DNA from 3 places in the Leclercia sp. S52 genome. Region 1 is predicted to be linked to each of the others. Evidence: predicted binding sites of a transcription regulator. Region 1 holds the regulator's gene; each other region holds the start of a gene.
The links. Region 1 encodes LexA, which represses DNA repair genes until DNA is damaged. Its sites were predicted from a motif close to TNCTGTATGTACATACAGNA; they were not measured.
Positions count from the first base shown of each region.

Region 2: the regulator LexA is predicted to act here: its motif matches at 1,076-1,095, upstream of sbmC (DNA gyrase inhibitor SbmC).
Region 3: the regulator LexA is predicted to act here: its motif matches at 804-823, upstream of mutH (DNA mismatch repair endonuclease MutH).

Region 1 covers NZ_CP152474.1:280,674-282,946, reverse strand. Annotated here, with positions in the region: gene dinF (MATE family efflux transporter DinF) at 1-1,163, opposite strand, end outside; gene lexA (transcriptional repressor LexA) at 1,227-1,835, opposite strand; partial or broken gene AAHB66_RS01280 (diacylglycerol kinase) at 1,946-2,273, opposite strand, start outside.
Region 2 covers NZ_CP152474.1:3,120,677-3,122,949, reverse strand. Annotated here, with positions in the region: gene dacD (serine-type D-Ala-D-Ala carboxypeptidase DacD) at 1-990, shown strand, start outside; gene sbmC (DNA gyrase inhibitor SbmC) at 1,112-1,585, shown strand; gene AAHB66_RS15120 (FUSC family protein) at 1,688-2,273, shown strand, end outside.
Region 3 covers NZ_CP152474.1:3,951,535-3,953,807, forward strand. Annotated here, with positions in the region: gene rppH (RNA pyrophosphohydrolase) at 1-369, opposite strand, end outside; gene mutH (DNA mismatch repair endonuclease MutH) at 1,054-1,746, shown strand; gene ygdR (lipoprotein YgdR) at 1,876-2,094, shown strand; gene AAHB66_RS18850 (NADP(H)-dependent aldo-keto reductase) at 2,222-2,273, shown strand, end outside.

The DNA of each region.
Region 1 (2,273 bases):
GCCATGCTGTTGCGCATCTCTGCCCCACGGGTTGCGCCGATAAACATGCCATCCAGCAAATAGCACCAGACGCCCACCACCGGCAGGACCACCTGCCAGATAAGATAGTGGCTCGCCAGCGCGCGCAGTTCAGGCAGCGAGGTCAGCAGGGCAATGATCCTGTCTCCTGCAAGGGCATAGACGAGCGCAAAGGCCAGCGCCACCAGACCGGACTGTCGGCAGGCCGCCCGCCACACTTCCCGCAGCTGGCCGCTTTCCCGTGCGCCGTATGCCTGCCCGGAGTGCGCCTCAACCGCATAGGCGAAACCATCCAGCGCATAGGCGGTAAAGGTCAGCAGGGTCATCAGCACGGCATTGACGGCGATAATTTCCGGCCCCAGCCGCGCGCCCATCACCGTCAGCGCCCCGAAGCAGAGTTGCAGCAGCAGCGAGCGCAGCATGATGTCGCGATTGAGGGCCAGCAGCTTGCGGATGTTGCCCCGCCAGCTCGCTTTCAGCAGCGCCAGCGAAATACCGCGCAGGGCCAGCACCCGCCAGACCATCCACAGGCCGATTAACAGGGTGGCGTACTCTGCGATAGCGGTTGCCAGCGCGGCCCCCTGCACGTTCATCTGCAGGCCCATCACCAGCCACAGATCCAGCACGATATTGAGCAGGTTGCCCACCACCAGCAGGATCACCGGCGCCCGGGCGTACTGCACGCCCAGCAGCCAGCCGAGCAGCACCAGGTTAGCCAGCGAAGCCGGGGCGCTGAGCCAGCGGATCTCAAGGAAGCGCCGCGCCTGATGGAGAACGGCCTCGCTGCCGCCGACGATATGCAGCGCCAGATCGATAAGCGGCGTGCGCAACAGCACAATCAGCAGCCCGGCACCCAGAGCCAGGATCAGCGGCTGCACCAGCGCGCGGGCCAGACGCAGCGGATCCTTTGCGCCATAGGCCTGGGCGGTAAGCCCGGTGGTGCTCATGCGCAAAAAGAGCAGCAGCATAAACAGGAAGCTGGTTGCCGTCGCGCCGATGGCGACACCGCCCAGATAGACGGGCGAATCAAGATGACCAATTACTGCCGTGTCCACCAGCCCAAGCAGAGGGACGCTGATATTGGAGACGATCATGGGAAGTGCAAGACGCCACAACGCCTTGTCTGAAGCAGTCAGGAGAGACATGAAAATGTTCGCCAGAGGCAGGAAAAGCAAACTGCGGCAGCGCCGCAGTTTGTCAGAAATCAGTTATAACCATTCACCGTTGCGGATGACGCCAACCGCCAGGCCTTCGATGGAGAAGTTATTTTCACGCAGGTCGACAACTATCGGGGAAAACTCGCTGTTTTCCGGCAGCAGCTGCACGGTGTTGCCCTGCTTTTTCAGGCGCTTAACGGTGACTTCATCATCTATGCGCGCCACTACGACCTGACCGTTACGCACGTCCTGCGTTTTATGCACCGCCAGCAGATCGCCGTCCAGAATACCGATGTCTTTCATCGACATACCGCTTACACGCAGCAGAAAATCTGCGCTCGGTTTGAACATGCCTGGATCGACCTGATAGTGGCCTTCAATGTGCTGTTGCGCCAGCAGCGGTTCCCCGGCAGCGACGCGACCGACGAGCGGCAGGCCCTCTTCGGCTTCAACCAGCAGGCGAATACCACGAGACGCACCGGAGACAATCTCAAGCACACCCTTGCGCGCCAGTGCCTTAAGGTGCTCTTCGGCGGCATTTGGAGAACGGAAGCCAAGACGCTGCGCGATTTCTGCACGCGTCGGCGGCATACCCGTCTGGCCGATATGATCCCGAATGAGATCAAACACCTCTTGCTGCCTGGTCGTTAACGCTTTCATTCCGCCCCCCTGGGTGTATATACAGTTATGCTGTGAGTATATACAGCTAAAGGTGATTTTGGAACCACAAACCGCATAAAAAACCAGAGACTTGTTCGGTTTCTGAAGGCTTATCGTAAATGTCCCCAAAGCAGCGTGACCCAGGTAAACAACGCAACCATAATCGCCATCAGCACTGCGGCAGAGCCCATATCTTTGGCCCGGCCCGACAGCTCGTGAAAATCAGTGCCGATGCGGTCGACTACCGCCTCGATCGCACTGTTCAGAATTTCGACTATCATCACCAACATCACCGAGCCAATCAGCAATACGCGGGTGATGGGATCAACATCCAGCCAGCAGGCAATAATAATCGCCGCGACGACCGCAACCCCCCTCCTGGCGAAATGCGGCTTCATTGATCCAGGCAGCACGGATGCCCTTCCATGAATAGCCGGC
Region 2 (2,273 bases), 2.1 Mb from region 1:
AATCCGGCCAGCCTGACCAAGCTGATGACCGGCTATGTGGTGGATCGCGCCATCGACAGCCATCGCATCACTCCGGACGATATGGTCACGGTCGGTCAGGATGCCTGGGCCAAGGGCAATCCGGTTTTTGACGGCTCCTCGCTGATGTTCCTGAAGGCGGGCGAGCAGGTTTCGGTGCGCGACCTCAGCCGCGGCCTGATTGTTGATTCCGGCAACGACGCCTGCGTGGCGCTGGCCGATTACGTGGCGGGCGGGCAGCCGCAGTTCGTCACTATGATGAATGACTACGTCAAAAAGCTGAATCTGCGCGATACCCATTTTGAAACGGTACATGGTCTGGATGCGCCGGGCCAGCACAGCTCGGCGTACGACCTGGCGGTGCTCTCCCGCGCCATCATCCACGGTGAGCCGGCGTTTTATCACATGTATAGCGAGAAGAGCCTGACCTGGAACGGCATCACGCAGCAGAACCGTAACGGCCTGCTGTGGGATAAATCGCTCAGCGTCGATGGCCTGAAAACCGGGCACACTTCCGGGGCCGGTTTTAACCTTATTGCCTCGGCCGTGGACGGTCAGCGCCGCCTGATTGCCGTCATCATGGGGGCTGAAAGCCCGAAAGGGCGCGAGGATCAGGCGCGTAAGCTCCTGCACTGGGGGCAGCAGAACTTCGATACCGTGCAGATCCTGCGTAACGGAAAACAGGTTGGCATCGAGCGCATCTGGTACGGCGATAAAGAGCAGATTTCGCTGGGAACCGATCAGGACTTCTGGCTGGCGCTGCCGAAGGCGGAGCTGCCAAACATTAAAGCCAAATATGTGCTGGATAAAAAAGAGCTGGAAGCGCCGATTGCCGCGCATCAGCGGGTGGGGGAGATTGAGCTATACGATCGCGATAAGGTGGTCGCCCACTGGCCGCTGGTGACTCTCGAAAGCGTCGGTAAAGGTGGGATGTTCTCACGTCTGAGCGACTATCTGCACCACAAAGCCTGACGGCAGGATGAGCAGGCTGGCGACTGTGCGAGCCTGCTCGCATAATAGACAGATCATCATTGTTAAACCGCTTTTCTCTGCATTACAGTGTATGTATATACAGTAACCAATCGGAGGCAGCATGGACTACAGCATCAAGCACCAGAACAAACGCAAAATCGCCGGTTTTCATATGGTTGGCCCCTGGGAGCAAACGGTTAAGCAGGGTTTTGAGCAACTGGTGATGTGGGTTGATGGTAAGCATATTCAGCCGCTGGAGTGGGTGGCGGTCTATTACGATAATCCTGATGAAGTGCCGGCTGAAAAGTTACGTTGCGACACGGTTGTCACCGTGCCGGATGATTTTGTCGTTCCCGCCAACAGCGAAGGGGTGATCCTCACCGAGGTGGCCGAGGGCGAGTACGCAGTAGCCACCGCCCGCGTTGAGAATTTTGACTTCGCCACCCCGTGGAACCTGTTCTTCGACAGCCTGCTCGAAGATGGCAATTACCAGATCGCACCAAAACCCTGCTTCGAACGTTACCTGAACGACGGTAACGCCGACGGCTACTGGGATATCGAGATGTTTATTCCGGTACAAAATCGGGTCGTGTAACGCCGCAGGTATGCTCACTCTTCAGAGGGTTTTTCTGCCGGGTGCCACCGCTCCGGCAGAAAACACAGTACAATCAGGGTTTGCCGTAATGCTGGAGAGCGTGTGCGCCCCGACAAAAATCTGACGCCTTTTGAAATTCGACTGTATCGCCATTACCGCATCGTACACGGATGCCGTATCGCGCTGGCGTTTATCCTCACCTTTTTACTGGTGCGTCTGTTGGACGTGCCGGAAGGGACATGGCCGCTGATTACCCTGGTGGTTATCATGGGGCCCATCTCCTTCTGGGGCAACGTGGTGCCGCGGGCGTTCGAGCGTATTGGCGGCACTATTCTGGGCTCGGCGCTGGGGCTGATTGCCCTGAAGCTGGAGCTTATCTCTCTGCCGCTGATGCTGCTGTGGTGCGCGGCAGCGATGTTCCTCTGCGGCTGGCTGGCGCTGGGCAAGCGGCCCTATCAGTCGCTGCTGATTGGTATCACCCTTGCGGTGGTAATAGGCGCGCCAACCGGGGATATGCATACTGCGCTGTGGCGAAGCGGCGACGTGATCCTCGGTTCCCTGCTGGCGATGCTGTTTACCGGTATCTGGCCGCAGCGGGCGTTTCTGCACTGGCGTATCCAGATGGCGAACTACGTCACCGCTTTTAACCGGGTTTACCAGGCAGGCTTTTCCCCCAACCTGGTGGAGC
Region 3 (2,273 bases), 1.3 Mb from region 1:
GCCATCAAATTCGGGCGTGCTGCTGGTTTGCATATTGATATCCGCATCGCTGCTCACCAATTGCAGAAGAAACCATTTCTGTTTCTGGCCGATACATACCGGCTTTGTGTCCCAACGCACCAAACGCTTCGGTAACTTGTAACGCAACCAGTTGCGGGTCGAAGCCAGAATGCGAACATCCTTGCGGCTTAAGCCAACTTCTTCGAACAGCTCCCGATACATCGCTTGCTCTGCGGACTCTCCAGGATTGATCCCCCCTTGGGGAAATTGCCAGGAGTGCTGACCATATCGCCGGGCCCACATAACCTGACCCTGGCGATTACAAATTACGATACCTACATTCGGGCGGTAGCCATCGTCATCAATCACCGGACTACCCCAAACTAAACCTTATATATAAATGATTGTTTCACACTCCAGTGAGACGGTAAACCACTCTCTTTCTGGCCTGGCGCCTAATAACATTTGAATAACTCACAATTATCAGCGGAGTTATAAACAGATGACCGGTCTGAAAGGCAATTTTATTCACTTTTTCTGTGGATAGAGTTGTGAAGAAGTGTGGAATTACCGATGGACAACCCAGATCACTCTGAATATTACAGAGATAAGTCATTTTTACAAATCACTATAATTCATAGAGTTAAATTGTGAATTACCTGAATTACACAGCGTTATGTGATACAGGTCACCTTTAAGATCTTCGCGCTGATGAAAGATCGAACAACGTCGGTTTTATCCACAGATTGTGCCAATAAGTTAGGCACATTTTGTCTGATTTTTCGATTTTCGTCCCACGTCAAGGCTGTAAATGGAAACAGTAGTGGGGGTTATTCCCAGTTATCCCATTTTTCTGTGGATAACAGGGTGTAAGATCCTGTTTATTGTCAGTGACCAGATTTGAACAACCGGGATATCCCCTTTAGCGAAACGGAATTTCAGGTGATAAAAACGTTGATAAATCATCGACCTGGCATCAGCAAAAAGAAAAAGATAAACTCACTGCGTGCAGTGGAAAATTGCTGTTCACTTTTTAACCAGAAGGCAACATTCATGCTTCCCCTCGTCCCCCTGTCCTCTCCCCCCGCAACGGAAGCGGCATTACTACAGCAAGCGCAACGCCTGGCGGGATACTCGCTGGGAGAACTCGCTGCCCTGGCCGGTTTGCCCATTCCGCCCGATCTTAAGCGTGATAAGGGATGGACGGGCGTTCTGCTGGAGCTGTGGCTGGGAGCCAGCGCAGGCAGCAAACCTGAACAGGATTTTGCCGCGCTGGGGGTTGAGCTGAAGACTATCCCGATCGACAGTCTGGGCCGCCCGCTGGAGACCACCTTTGTCTGCGTGGCACCGTTAACTGGCAATACCGGGATCACCTGGGAGAGCAGCCACGTGCGGCATAAGCTAAAGCGCGTGCTGTGGATCCCGGTGGAAGGAGATCGCGCGATCCCGCTGGCGGCACGGCGCGTCGGTGCGCCTTTGATCTGGAGCCCAAATGAAGAAGAAGATCGTCAGCTACGGCTGGACTGGGAAGAGCTGATGGACATGATCGTGCTGGGTCAGGTTGAGCGTATCACCGCCCGTCACGGCGAAGTGCTCCAGCTGCGGCCCAAAGCGGCAAACAGCAAAGCTCTCACCGAGGCCATCGGCGCACGCGGCGAACCGATCCTCACCCTGCCCCGCGGCTTCTATTTGAAAAAGAACTTCACGGGTGCACTGTTAGCACGTCACTTTCTGCTGAATACCTGATTTTTTGGCCAGAATTATGCCGTTTATCACATATTTGCCTGTTTTTTCAGATTTCACCGCTTTGTGAAAACCATTGCCCGGGTTATTACTACAATAAGATGTGATACGAGCCAGGTGGAGGTAATAAGAATGAAAAAATGGGCAGTGATAATCTCGGCTGTTGGTTTAGCGTTTGCCGTTTCAGGTTGTAGCAGCGATTACGTCATGGCGACGAAAGATGGTCGCATGATCCTGACCGACGGCAAACCCGAAGTCGACGATGATACCGGTCTGGTCAGCTACCGCGATCAGCAGGGTAATAATATGCAGATTAACCGCGACGACGTTTCGCAGATTATCGAAAGATAGTATTGAAGGTCAGCAGCTTGCTGGCCTTTTGATTTTCTCTTCCCGTTTTGCTTCCCTTCTGTCATGTTTATAGTCCCTTGTCGGGAGTTTCCTGACGCGTTTAACATGTCTACTAAGGAAGCCGGCTATGCATTATCACCGTATCCCCCATAGCGCTCTTGAGATAAGCCAACTGGGGT